3 regions of the Candidatus Seongchinamella marina genome follow, and region 2 is predicted to be linked to each of the others. Evidence: predicted binding sites of a transcription regulator. Region 2 holds the regulator's gene; each other region holds the start of a gene.
What was found. Region 2 encodes sigma-54, which starts transcription at its own class of promoters, with help from an activator protein. Its sites were predicted from a motif close to TGGCACANNNNTTGCNNT; they were not measured.
Positions count from the first base shown of each region.

Region 1 (4,206 bases), on a different contig from region 2:
TACTTTCTGATGAAGGGGTGGATCCATGTTAATGATGGTGTTTTGCTGCATCTCCACGGTGAACTCATCCATTTCCATAGGGAAGGCAGAGCGGGCGGCGGAAGAGAATAACCCGGGGTTTTTCGAGACGAAGTCCATCTCTTTAATGCGAGTGACTGCCCAATAGGGAATTCCGGTGATTGGGTCTTCGATTTTAACCATCGGGCCCGCATCACGAATTTCCTTCAGGTCCTTATAGGGCATGCCATCCTTATAGGTATCGGGATCCAGCAAGTTGGAAAAAGGGCATTGGCTCATGATGGCCTCCCGGCAATTTGGTTGTGTGGATGGAGTGCAACTAACGCCTATTAGTTCATAGTTAATTCTGGCATAAGCCGGTTATTGGGTAAAGTCAGACCGGTATTCCCTGCTGCACTGCAGGGTTAGGGTTTTAGTGCCCGCGGTACCCCAGGGCTTCGCTCAACTGGGGCTCATAGACTCGCTGAAGGCCCTCCATATCAGCAATCGTGCGAGCCACGCGCAACGAGCGGTGTAATGCTCTACCCGACAGCAGCATTTGCTCTGCCGCCTGCTCCAGCATCTGTTTGGCGGATTTATTCAGCTCACATATATCCAGTAATCGGTCGTTACCAAGGCGAGCATTAATGCAGTGCTGACGCGAGTGCTGGGTCTCCCGACACTGATTTACCCTGGCGCGAATTGCGCTAGACGATTCGCCGCTACAGTCTTGCGCCAGCAATTGGCCGGGTGCAAGTCGGGGGACATGAGCGTGGAGATCTATGCGATCCAGCAGGGGTCCGGAAACTCGACCACGGTAGCGCTTAATCTGGTCGGGGGTGCACCGGCAGGGCCGCTCCGGATCACCGAGATAACCACAGGGGCAGGGGTTCATTGCAGCAATGAGTTGGAAACTGGCGGGGTAGCTGAGTTTGTGTCGTGCCCTGGAGATTGTCACCAGACCAGATTCCATTGGTTCTCTTAATACTTCAAGGCAGTGGCGGCTGAATTCAGGCAGTTCGTCGAGAAATAACACGCCTCCGTGGGCCAGGGAGGCCTCTCCGGGACGAGGGTCGCTGCCGCCGCCAATTAAGGCGGCGGCGCTGGCGCTGTGATGAGGACTGCGAAAAGGTCGTCTTAGCGCTGCATCCTTGGCTTCCTTGCCCTGAAAATCTCGCAGTGCCAGGGTAACCAGAGCCTCCTCGCGGGATGGGGGCGGCAATATGCCGGGGAGGCGGCTGGCCAACAAGGTCTTGCCGGTGCCCGGAGGCCCACTGAACAGCAGATTGTGGCCACCGCTGGCAGCGATCTCCAGTGCCCTGCGAGCTGACTCCTGGCCAACGACATCACTGAGGTCGGGATAGCTCATTTCTGCTCGCATAATGTGGCGATCAGGCTCAGGCAGAGTTGCAGAGCCGTTGATGTGGGCACACAGGGTAAGTAAATCGGGCGCGGCGAGGACTGAGGCGTCCGGAACCAGGCTGGCGTTGCGCTGGCAGGGAGTGGGTACTATCAATCCATTACCGCACGCACTGGCGGCCAGAGCGGCGCAAACTACGCCCGGAACGGATTGTAAACTACCGTCCAGGGCGAGCTCACCCAGATATTCGCAGGGCGTCGTTTGTTTGTCTTCTAACTGTCCCGAGGCCATTAAAATGCCCAGCGCAATGGGCAGGTCAAAACGGCCACCGTGTTTGGGTAAATCTGCGGGTGCCAGATTGATGGTAATACGGCGGTCTGGGAACTCGAAGTGGGAGTTGAGAATAGCGCTGCGCACCCGCTCCTTACTTTCGCGCACTGCGGTTTCAGGTAAGCCGACAATATTAAAGGCGGGCAGCCCATTGGAGAGATGGGTTTCCACGCGCACCGCTGGGGCGGAAAGACCGGACAGTGCCCGGCTGTGAACAACAGACAGTTCCATGGCTCGTCCTTGAGCACTGGGCCGGTGATCCGGCGTTTATCAGCCCTCGGAAGAGAGCGCCTCAAATTCCTTGGTCATGGCTTCCAGTTCGGCTTCCAGTGTGACCACTCTTTCGCGCGTGCGTTTGAGGATCTCTGATTGGGCGTCGAACTCCTCGCGGCTTACAACCTCCAGGCGGGAAAGTGCCGACTGAGCCAGGGCGCGCACGCTTTTATCTACTTCTCCTTTGAGGCCGGAATTACCCACCATTTCGTTAACCTGTTGCAGGACTTCCCAGGGAGGAGGGGGGGGTTTAATCGCCATTGCTATCGACCTTGTTGGGCAGGGTGGCATGAATGTTAGTCGATTTGGCGCTGGGAACCCAGATCAGATTCGGGCAAAAACCGTTGTTGACTCGTAAAAGGAGGAGACTTTCTGCCAGACGCTTCATTTTGGTGCGCCAAGTGGTGGCGCTGATCAATTTGGGTGCATTGAGCAGCCCGCCGGTAGTGCTTCAAGGGTGCTATTTAATGGCCATTTTCAGCCCAACACTCTGATTTTAATGAAAATATTTCTATTTGGCACAGCCGATGCAATACCCAGTGCAGAGCGTCACAGCGCACACAGTGTGCCCGTGAAGAGATGGCGCATTACACAGCTAACACCCAGTCAAACAAATCATGGAGATATGAAACATGTTGAAAAAAGTACTTCCCGCAGCAATTGCAGTCTCATTACTGTCTGGAGCTATGGCTACCACCGTGCAGGCTGGCGAAATTAGCGCCAACGTTTCACTGGTCAGTGACTATCGCTTCCGTGGTATCTCGCAGTCGAACGAAGATATCGCTATCCAGGGCGGTTTTGATTACGCCTTCGATAACGGTATTTATGTCGGTACCTGGGGCTCTTCGGTCGATTTCGATAGCACAGATGGTTTCAACGGTTCCCTGGAGCTGGACTACTATGCCGGCTGGGCCATGGAAGTGGGTGAAAACTCAGCCATCGATGTGGGCTACATGTATTACGACTATCCCGGAGACGATGGCGCCGAGGGCGACTATCAGGAAGTTTACGGCAGCTTTTCGTTTCACGATTTTACCATCGGCCTGAATTACTCCGATGACTACTACGGTGAAACCGATACCTTCTTCTATTACTACGCGAACTACAGCTTTTCCCTTGGCGAAAACTGGGGCCTGGACGTTCATGTCGGTTATAACGACCTGGAGGAAGATGGAGGTTTCTTGGGTACCAGTGAAGGTTCCTATACCGACTATTCCGTGGGCCTGACCTGGTCTGTTGTGGGTGTGGACCTTGGTGCTGCTTATGTGGGCACAACGCTTGATGAGGAAGATGTGTTCGGCACTGACTGGGGTGAAAACACCGTGGTTTTCTCAATATCCAAAAGCATGTAGTCGAAATTGAGCCGAACCGGGGGCGCCCAAGTTGGCGTCCCATATTAAATACCAGGAGACAAACATGAAATTAATCACGGCGGTAGTGAAGCCCTTCAAGCTGGACGATGTGCGCGAGGCATTGTCTGAAATCGGCGTTCAGGGCATCACTGTGACAGAAGTAAAGGGTTTTGGTCGCCAGAAAGGCCACACCGAGTTGTATCGAGGTGCTGAATATGTTGTCGACTTTCTGCCCAAGGTAAAGATCGATGTGGCGGTAGCCGACAGTGTCGTTGAGCAAACGATTGAAGCAATCACCAATGCTGCAAATACAGGGAAGATCGGTGACGGAAAAGTTTTTGTCTCGCCCCTGGAGCAAGTGATTCGGATTCGGACCGGTGAAACCGGCGAAGAAGCCATCTAATCCCTGAACTGAATAAGAGAGAGTTATTCTAATGGAAGACAATATTTTTCAACTGCAGTACGCGCTGGACACCTTTTACTTCCTGATATGCGGTGCGCTGGTCATGTGGATGGCTGCCGGATTCGCAATGCTGGAAGCAGGTTTGGTTCGCGCCAAGAACACGACCGAAATATTACTTAAAAATGTCGCGTTGTATGCGGTCTCCTGCACCATGTACATGATATGCGGTTATATGATTATGTACGGCGGCGACCTGTTCCTTTCCAACATCACCGGCGACGGTGTTGCAGGCGCTGAAGAGGCTGCCACTTACGCACCATCGGCAGACTTTTTCTTCCAAGTGGTATTCGTTGCAACGGCCATGTCCATCGTATCCGGTGCCGTGGCTGAGCGCATGAAGCTGTGGGCTTTCCTGGCATTTGCGGTGGTCATGACCGGTTTTATCTATCCGATGGAAGGTTCCTGGACCTGGGGCGGAAATGCGGTGTTTG
Region 1 is NZ_SHNP01000003.1:622,221-626,426, forward strand. It holds gene EYC87_RS11180 (cytochrome P450) at 1-297, opposite strand, end outside; gene EYC87_RS11185 (YifB family Mg chelatase-like AAA ATPase) at 431-1,918, opposite strand; gene EYC87_RS11190 (accessory factor UbiK family protein) at 1,958-2,221, opposite strand; gene EYC87_RS11195 (TorF family putative porin) at 2,593-3,312, shown strand; gene glnK (P-II family nitrogen regulator) at 3,377-3,715, shown strand; gene EYC87_RS11205 (ammonium transporter) at 3,747-4,206, shown strand, end outside.
Region 1: a site for sigma-54 is predicted at 2,477-2,494, ahead of EYC87_RS11195 (TorF family putative porin). Genes of this name have one in related genera too.

Region 2 (4,206 bases):
GCGTAAGCCAAGTGTACTCATCGTCCTGGTCTTTTTACTCCCTGGCGCCGCCATTGCGCTGCCTGACGACCGGGATCAACCCATCCGCATAGAAGCCGATGAAGCTCTGCGTGATGAGAAACAAGGATTCACTCGCTATGAGGGCCATGTCAGGATGGACCAGGGCAGCCTGCATATCGAAGCAGACCAGATCACCATCTACCACGACGATAAGGAAGCCGATCGCATACTGGCTACGGGCAGCCCCGCGCGCCTGCAACAGCAGCCAGAACTCGAAAAGGGACCCATTAAGGCGAGCGCCAACACGATAGAGTACTTTAAGACCGAAGACCGCATCCAACTGCGAGAAAACGCCAATATCGAGCAAGAGGGGTCAATCGTCACCGGCGACTCAATCGACTATCTGATGAATGAGCAACTGGTCAAGGCGGGCTCCGACAAGAACAGCGAGTCCAGCCGCGTCAAAGTAGTGATCCCGGCCGGAGTGGTCAGCGAAGAGGAGCGCTAACGTGGCTTGTTTACAGGCAAATAATCTGGCCAAAGCCTACCGTGGTCGGGAAGTGGTGCGGGATGTTTCCCTGCAGGTCGACAGCGGTCAGGTGGTCGGCCTCCTGGGCCCCAATGGCGCGGGCAAAACCACTTGTTTTTACATGATCATTGGCATCATCCAGGCCGACCGAGGGGTCATAGAACTCAATGGAGAAGATATCACCCCTCTGTCCATGCATGAACGCGCCAGGCATGGCCTGGGCTACTTACCCCAAGAAGCTTCCATATTTCGCAAGCTCACCGTCGGCGACAATATCCTCGCCATTCTGGAGACTCGGCCGGATCTGAACAAGAAGCAACGTCTGGAGCGGCGCGACCAGCTGCTGGAAGAGTTTCACGTTGAGCATCTTCGCGACAGCCTGGGTCAGGCGCTGTCCGGCGGAGAACGGCGCCGTATTGAAATTGCCAGAGCGCTGGCGGCAGAACCCGATTTTATCCTGCTAGATGAGCCTTTCGCCGGGGTAGACCCTATCTCCGTTAACGACATCAAAACCATTATTAACCATCTCCGTGATCGCGGAATCGGGGTGCTGATTACAGATCACAATGTTCGAGACACGCTGGATATTTGTGAAAAAGCGTACATCGTTGGCGAAGGGCATATTATTGCCTCTGGTACCGCAGAAGACGTCCTGGGCAGCGAACATGTGCGCAGAATATACCTCGGAGATCAATTCCAACTGTAAAATCGGCAGTAGAACTACCCCCCAAAGATTGTCAACAAGCAAATTTCGCGCCAAGTAGTTGCCACGACTCTATCGGCAACGCTAAACTGATCTCATTGTAACACCACGGCGTCTGCCTAATAGCTGGCGCCTGAGGGCCTTGCCAAGCATTCGATGAAACAATCGCTCCAACTCAAACTGGGCCAGCAGCTGACGATGACGCCTCAGCTGCAGCAGGCTATCCGTTTGCTGCAACTCTCTACCATGGATCTTCAGCAGGAAATCCAGCAGGCGCTGGATAACAACCCTATGCTGGAGGTCAACGAAGAAGATGGCCCTGCCCAAGCCTCCGACAGCGAGCCAGTCAACAGCCAGAGCGATGGCCCCATGGAGAGTGTGCAGCACAGCACAGACCCCGAAAGCGAGACCAGCACGACCCTGGAAGCCTCAGCCAGCAGTGAGTTGCTCCCCGATGACCTGCCAGTGGACACTCAGTGGGAGGATTTACTGCCCTCCAGCTCAGCTCCCGCGCCTCCGCCCAATGACGGCTACGCCGATGGGGATTTTGAGTCCCGCAACACTCACAGTGAGAGCCTGCACGAACAGCTACTTTGGCAGCTGAATCTGACGCGCTTGTCCGACTCCGATCGTCTGATCGCCCTGGCGATCATTGACTCGACTGACCGCAATGGCCGACTGCAAGCAACACCTGTGGAAATACACGAGTCTATCGAGCTCGAGCTGGATGTGGAGCTGGACGAAGTTGTAGCGGTACTTCACCGGCTGCAACAATTCGAACCAACCGGTGTCTGCACCCGCGACCTGCAAGAGTGTCTACTCGTTCAGTTACAGCAACTGCCGCCCGGCACCCCCCATCTGGAGCAGGCCAGACTCATTCTCAATCGACACCTCCCGCAGCTGTCCAGCGGTGATTTCAGCCAGATCATGAGACGAACCCGGCTTGATGAAGAGCAGCTGAAAGATGCCTTGGCTCTCATTCAAACGCTGGATCCTAATCCGGGGGAAACTTTTGCGCCGGAAGATGTCGAATATGTTGTCCCCGACGTATTCGTGAGTAAAAAGGAAGGCCGCTGGCTAGTGGAGCTCAACCCAGACATAGCGCCCAAACTGCGTATCAACAACGACTACGCCAGTCTCATAAAGCGTGCTGATAGCAGCGCCGACAATACATTCCTGAAAGATAACCTGCAGGAAGCGCGCTGGTTCCTGAAGAGTCTACAAAGCCGGAACGAAACCCTACTTAAGGTCGCCACCAGAATAGTGGAGCGTCAACGCAACTTTTTGGAATACGGTGAAGAAGCGATGAAACCGCTGGTGCTGGCAGACATTGCCGAACTCGTTGAAATGCATGAATCCACAATTTCTAGAGTGACTACCCAAAAGTACATGCACACGCCCAGGGGTATTTTCGAACTCAAGTATTTTTTTTCCAGCCACGTTTCTACCGCCGCTGGAGGCGAGTGTTCATCCACCGCAATTCGAGCCCTTATCAAAAAGCTGGTTGCAGCCGAAAACCCTCGCAAGCCACTCAGCGATAACAAAATTACTCAATTATTAGAGGCACAGGGAATCAATGTGGCCCGGCGTACCATCGCCAAGTACAGGGAAACCTTAATGATTCCGCCCTCAAACGAACGCAAGAGGTTGGGCTAGTTGATGACCAGCTAGAACGGACGAAAAGAACCGCTGCTTGCTAACAGTGGTCTAAACTTTATCAGTAGCAGACTGAAATCGAAAAATCCGGCAGTGCCGGTACCGGTTTAGCCGGGTTAACCTGAAGAAGGAGCAATAATATGCAACTAAACGTCAGCGGACACCATGTAGAGGTTACCGAGCCTCTGAAGGAATATGTGGACACCAAGTTCGAGCGACTGCAACGACACTTTGACCAGATCACCAATATTCAGGTGACTCTGATTGTAGAAAAAATGGTTCAAAAGGCTGAGGCCACCATACATATATCCGGTGCCGACTTATTCGCTCATGCAGAATCCGAAGACATGTATGCCGCCATTGACTCCCTGGTCGACAAGTTGGACCGACAGTTAATAAAGCACAAAGAAAAAACCCGCGGACACTAGGCAGATATCGATAACCCCATGCAACCCTTAGCAGATTTACTGACCCCGGAACGCACCGCAAGCCAGGTTCCGGGTGTCAGCAAGAAACGTTTATTTGAAACGCTGGCGCGCCTGATCAGCGATGACCAGATTTCCCTTTCTTACGACGAGGTCCTGAGCCAACTCGTTGCCCGCGAAAAATTGGGCAGCACGGGGCTGGGTGAAGGCATCGCCATACCGCACTGTCGTATTGATAATTGCAGCCAGCCCACAGGAACACTGCTTACACTTGCAGAACCCATCGATTTCGACTCGCCTGACAACCAGCCAGTAGATCTGGTATTCGCATTGTTGGTACCTGCAGAGGCCCATCAGCAGCACCTTGAGACCCTGGCGGGACTGGCAAGACTATTCAGCCAGCCGAAATTTTGCGATGAGCTGCGTAAAGTCCAGGGCTCGGATGAGCTGTTCAAGCTCGCCACGCAAGCTCAAGCGGTCGCACCCTGAATGCAGCTTATCATCATCAGCGGACGCTCGGGCTCAGGCAAAAGTACAGCCCTCAACCAACTGGAAGATGAGGGTTACTACTGTATCGATAACCTTCCCGTCTCACTGCTTCCATCACTGGTGGAAAAAACCAGCAGTGAAGAATTCGGCCACTTTCGCGGCACGGCGGTTTGCATTGACGCACGCAACGCCTGGAAGGACCTGGCCAATTTCGGCGAGGTAATGGCTTCACTGCCAGCCTCGGTAAACTCAGAAGTGCTGTTCCTTGACGCCCAGGAGTCGGCACTTATAAAACGCTTCTCGGAAACTCGTCGCAAGCACCCCCTCAGTTCTGACAGCATGCCTCTCGCTGAAGCCATTGATAAGGAACGACAGCTACTGGAGCCAATCTCCAGCGCGGCATC
Region 2 is NZ_SHNP01000001.1:614,552-618,757, reverse strand. It holds gene lptA (lipopolysaccharide transport periplasmic protein LptA) at 1-508, shown strand, start outside; gene lptB (LPS export ABC transporter ATP-binding protein) at 510-1,235, shown strand; gene EYC87_RS02680 (RNA polymerase factor sigma-54) at 1,389-2,888, shown strand; gene hpf (ribosome hibernation-promoting factor, HPF/YfiA family) at 3,029-3,316, shown strand; gene ptsN (PTS IIA-like nitrogen regulatory protein PtsN) at 3,335-3,802, shown strand; gene rapZ (RNase adapter RapZ) at 3,803-4,206, shown strand, end outside.

Region 3 (4,206 bases), on a different contig from region 2:
AACCAACGACCTGGCCTTCATAAACGTCCACATTAGGATCAACAAACAAACGGCCTCGATCCTGCAAGTTGAACAGCCCATAAGCGAGTGTCTTGCCCTTGACCATGGACACCAATACACCATTGCTGCGATGAATGATTTCCGCATTTTTGACTGCGCCGTAATGGTCAAACACGTGCGTCATAATTCCGCTGCCCGAGGTCATGGTAAGAAACTGGGAACGGAAGCCGATCAAGCCGCGGGCGGGAATAATGAACTCCAGGCGCACCCGGCCTTTGCCATCTGGCACCATATTTTCAAGCTCTGCTCTACGCAGGCCCAACTCTTCCATCAGCGAACCCTGGTGCTCATCTTCACAATCGATCACCAACTGTTCATAAGGTTCCTGCATCTGGCCATCGACTTCTTTCTGAATCACCTCGGGTCGAGAGACACCCAATTCGAACCCCTCACGCCGCATGGACTCGATCAGCACCGACAGGTGCAGTTCGCCACGGCCTGATACCTTAAACTTATCTGGGCTGTCGCCAGGCTCAATGCGCAGAGCCACGTTGTGTATCAACTCACGTTCAAGGCGCTCCTTGATATTGCGGGAAGTTACGTATTTGCCTTCTTTGCCCGCGAAGGGAGAATCGTTGACCTGGAAGGTCATACTAACGGTGGGCTCATCAACGCTGAGGGCTGGCAGTGCCTCTATGGCAGCGGGATCGCACAGTGTGTCCGAGATGTTAAGGCCATCAATACCGGTCACACAGACAATATCCCCAGCCTCGGCCGAGTTAACATCTACGCGCTCCAGACCCAGATAACCCATCACCTGAAGCACCTTGCCATTGCGAGTTTCACCTTCGATACCAACGACAGAAACCTGGGTATTGGGAGCCAGTTTGCCGCGGGTAATGCGACCCACACCGATCACACCAACATAACTGGAGTAGTCCAGTGCGCTGATTTGCATCTGCAAAGGTCCATCGCTATTGACCTTCGGCGCTGGCACTTTTTCCACAACGGTTTCAAACAGTGGCTGCATATCCGCAGCCATGTGTTCGTGATCCAGGCCTGAAATACCTTCAATTGCCGAGGCATAAATCACTGGAAAATCAAGCTGCTCTTCATTAGCACCAAGGCGGTCAAAAAGATCAAACACCTGATCCACAACCCAGTCTGGTCTGGCACCGGGGCGGTCTACCTTATTGACTATCACAATGGGGTTCAGGCCTTGCTCAAAGGCTTTAGAGGTCACGAAACGAGTCTGCGGCATAGGCCCGTCCACGGCATCCACCAGCAGCAGTACCGAATCGACCATGGACAGCACTCGCTCCACCTCTCCGCCGAAGTCGGCGTGCCCGGGGGTATCTACGATATTGATATGATAGTCATTCCATTCAATCGCAGTGTTCTTCGCCAGGATGGTAATACCACGCTCACGCTCCTGGTCATTGGAGTCCATCACTCGCTCGGCGCCTTCGGCGCGGCGGTCCAATGTCCCGGATTGCTGCAACAAGCAGTCCACCAGGGTTGTTTTGCCGTGGTCAACATGGGCGATGATGGCGATATTGCGCAGTTTATCGATCAAGGGGTTACCTATAGAGTCATTTTCTGGAGCGACTAATCTGCCGCATGCGGCGACAGGGCGCTTCCACGAGACGTTTAGTGGGCGTTCGAAGGCCGCGGATTATACACTAGAGAATTGGTCGTGTTTTGGTAGTTTTACGGGACGTAAACCTTTAGCTGACGATGTCAGGATTCCACAGGAACGCCGTCATAGCGGCGATTCATCGCCCCTGCACCGCAAAGCAGCATGTAACGGCTATCGGGCGTCAGCTGGGAAGGCCTGCTTTGCGCTTCTTTATCGCTTGTCTCAGCCGGGGTGGATTTGAACTTTAGGGCCGATACTCTGGAGCACAACCTTCAGATTTTCATCGCGCTGGATTATAAAACGACGAAGATCGGGTTCACTCTGAGTGATCACCTCGTAGAAAAACTTGACATCAAATTTCATAGGGGCACTAATGCGTAGCCCTGCGCGGGAATGCAATGCACGGACATCGCTTCCGGATTGGTGCAGGCGGTGCAAGCAGGCCGATAATCGGCGGCCTTGCACCAATATTGTGCGTTGATGCACTTTATTGGTGCACTTTTATTTCGACACACGCGAGCTACAGCACAAAGTTTATAGTATTCAATAAGTTACCTTTAGCACCTTTTTGGCACAGCTCTTGCTAACTCTGAAACTGCCGATACATTTGGGCGCAAGCTTTGGCTGGGCCCCTGAAAAAGCAAACTGGCTGGCCCGCTGGCCACACTTAATCCCCTGGAGGACTAGACATGTCAGAGAAAACTCTGAACCTGATCAAAGAAAGCGAAGCGCGTTGGGTAGACATGCGCTTCACCGACACCCGCGGTAAAGAACAGCACGTAACCATCCCATCTAAGGAAGTCGATGAAGATTTCTTTGAGGGTGGCAAGATGTTCGACGGCTCATCTATTTCGGGCTGGAAGGGTATTAACGAATCAGACATGATTCTCATGCCTGACGACAATGCTTCCCTGATCGACCCGTTCACTGACGACACTACCGTGATTGTTCGTTGCAACGTGGTTGAGCCCACTACTATGCAAGGCTATGACCGCGACCCGCGCTCCGTAGCAAAGCGCGCAGAAGCCTACCTGATGTCCACTGGCATTGGTGACACTGCCTACTTCGGACCTGAGCCAGAGTTTTTTGTCTTTGACGACATCAAGTGGAACGTGGACATGTCTGGTGCCAGCTACCAGATCCACTCTGAAGAAGCGGCCTGGGTATCCAACCATCAGTTCGACGAAGGCAACATCGGTCACCGCCCCGGCGTTAAGGGCGGCTATTTCCCCGTACCCCCTGTCGATTCCCTCCACGACATTCGCGGTGCGATGTGTACTGCAATGGAGCAAATGGGCCTAGATATTGAAGTACACCACCATGAAGTAGGTACCGCGGGCCAGTGTGAGATTGGCACCCGCTTCAACACCCTGGTAACCAAGGGTGACGAAGTACAGGTACTCAAATACTGCGTACACAACGTGGCACACGCCTACGGCAAGACGGCTACTTTCATGCCTAAGCCCGTGGTAGGTGACAACGGCTCTGGTATGCACGTTCATATGTCCATTGCCAAAGACGGCGATAATGTATTTGCCGGTGACGGCTATGCTGGTCTGTCAGAGGAAGCCCTTTACTACATCGGCGGCATCATCAAGCACGCTCGCGCTTTGAATGCATTCACCAACGCGTCTACTAACTCGTACAAGCGTCTCGTGCCCGGTTTTGAGGCACCTGTGATGTTGGCCTACTCGGCGCGCAACCGCTCTGCTTCAATCCGAATTCCCTATGAGCCAAGCCCCAGGGGCAAGCGCGTAGAAGTTCGCTTCCCTGACCCTACAGCAAACCCGTACCTGGCTTTCGCAGCCATGTTGATGGCAGGTCTGGACGGCATCCAGAACAAGATCCACCCTGGCGACGCTGCGGACAAGGATCTTTACGACCTGCCGCCGGAAGAAGGCAAAGCCATACCCACTGTGGCGGCGACTTTCGACCAGGCGCTGGCCGCACTGGACGCAGACCGCGAATTCCTCACTGCGGGCGGCGTTTTCTCTGACGACATGATTGATGCTTACATCGAGTTGAAGGAAGAAGAGATCGAGCGACTGAACATGACAACTCACCCCGTAGAGTTTGATATGTACTACTCCGTGTAAGCCGCAGGCTTATCACACCGGGAAGGGGCTGACCGCAAGGTCAGCCCTTTTTTTCTAGCCTGGCATTTAAAGCACCAGGAACAGGCGCCACTGCCGTGATTATCTGAACTTTTCCACTGCGGGAACTCTTACCGCAAATTCTTTTCTGATAGGGTATTGGGGACTCGCTGGACCCTGGAGAACACGCCATGACCAAAGCTTCTTTTCTCGCCTTGCTAATCACAGCATTGTTTGCAACCCACAGCGCAGCACAGATCTACAAAACCACTGACGCAAATGGCAACGTGGTCTTTACCGATCAACCACCTGCAGGCACCACCGCCAGTGAACAGGTAGACCTGCAGCAAACCAACACTACCCCTGCAGTTGCGCCTCGCGCACCCAGCACCCCTGAGCCGCGCGAACCAGAACCTACACCTATCGAGGTCAGCATTACCTCTCCTGCGAACGAGACTACCATTCCCATGGGCG
Region 3 is NZ_SHNP01000003.1:268,774-272,979, reverse strand. It holds gene typA (translational GTPase TypA) at 1-1,576, opposite strand, end outside; gene glnA (glutamate--ammonia ligase) at 2,329-3,735, shown strand; gene EYC87_RS09665 (DUF4124 domain-containing protein) at 3,924-4,206, shown strand, end outside.
Region 3: a site for sigma-54 is predicted at 2,209-2,226, ahead of glnA (glutamate--ammonia ligase). Genes of this name have one in related genera too.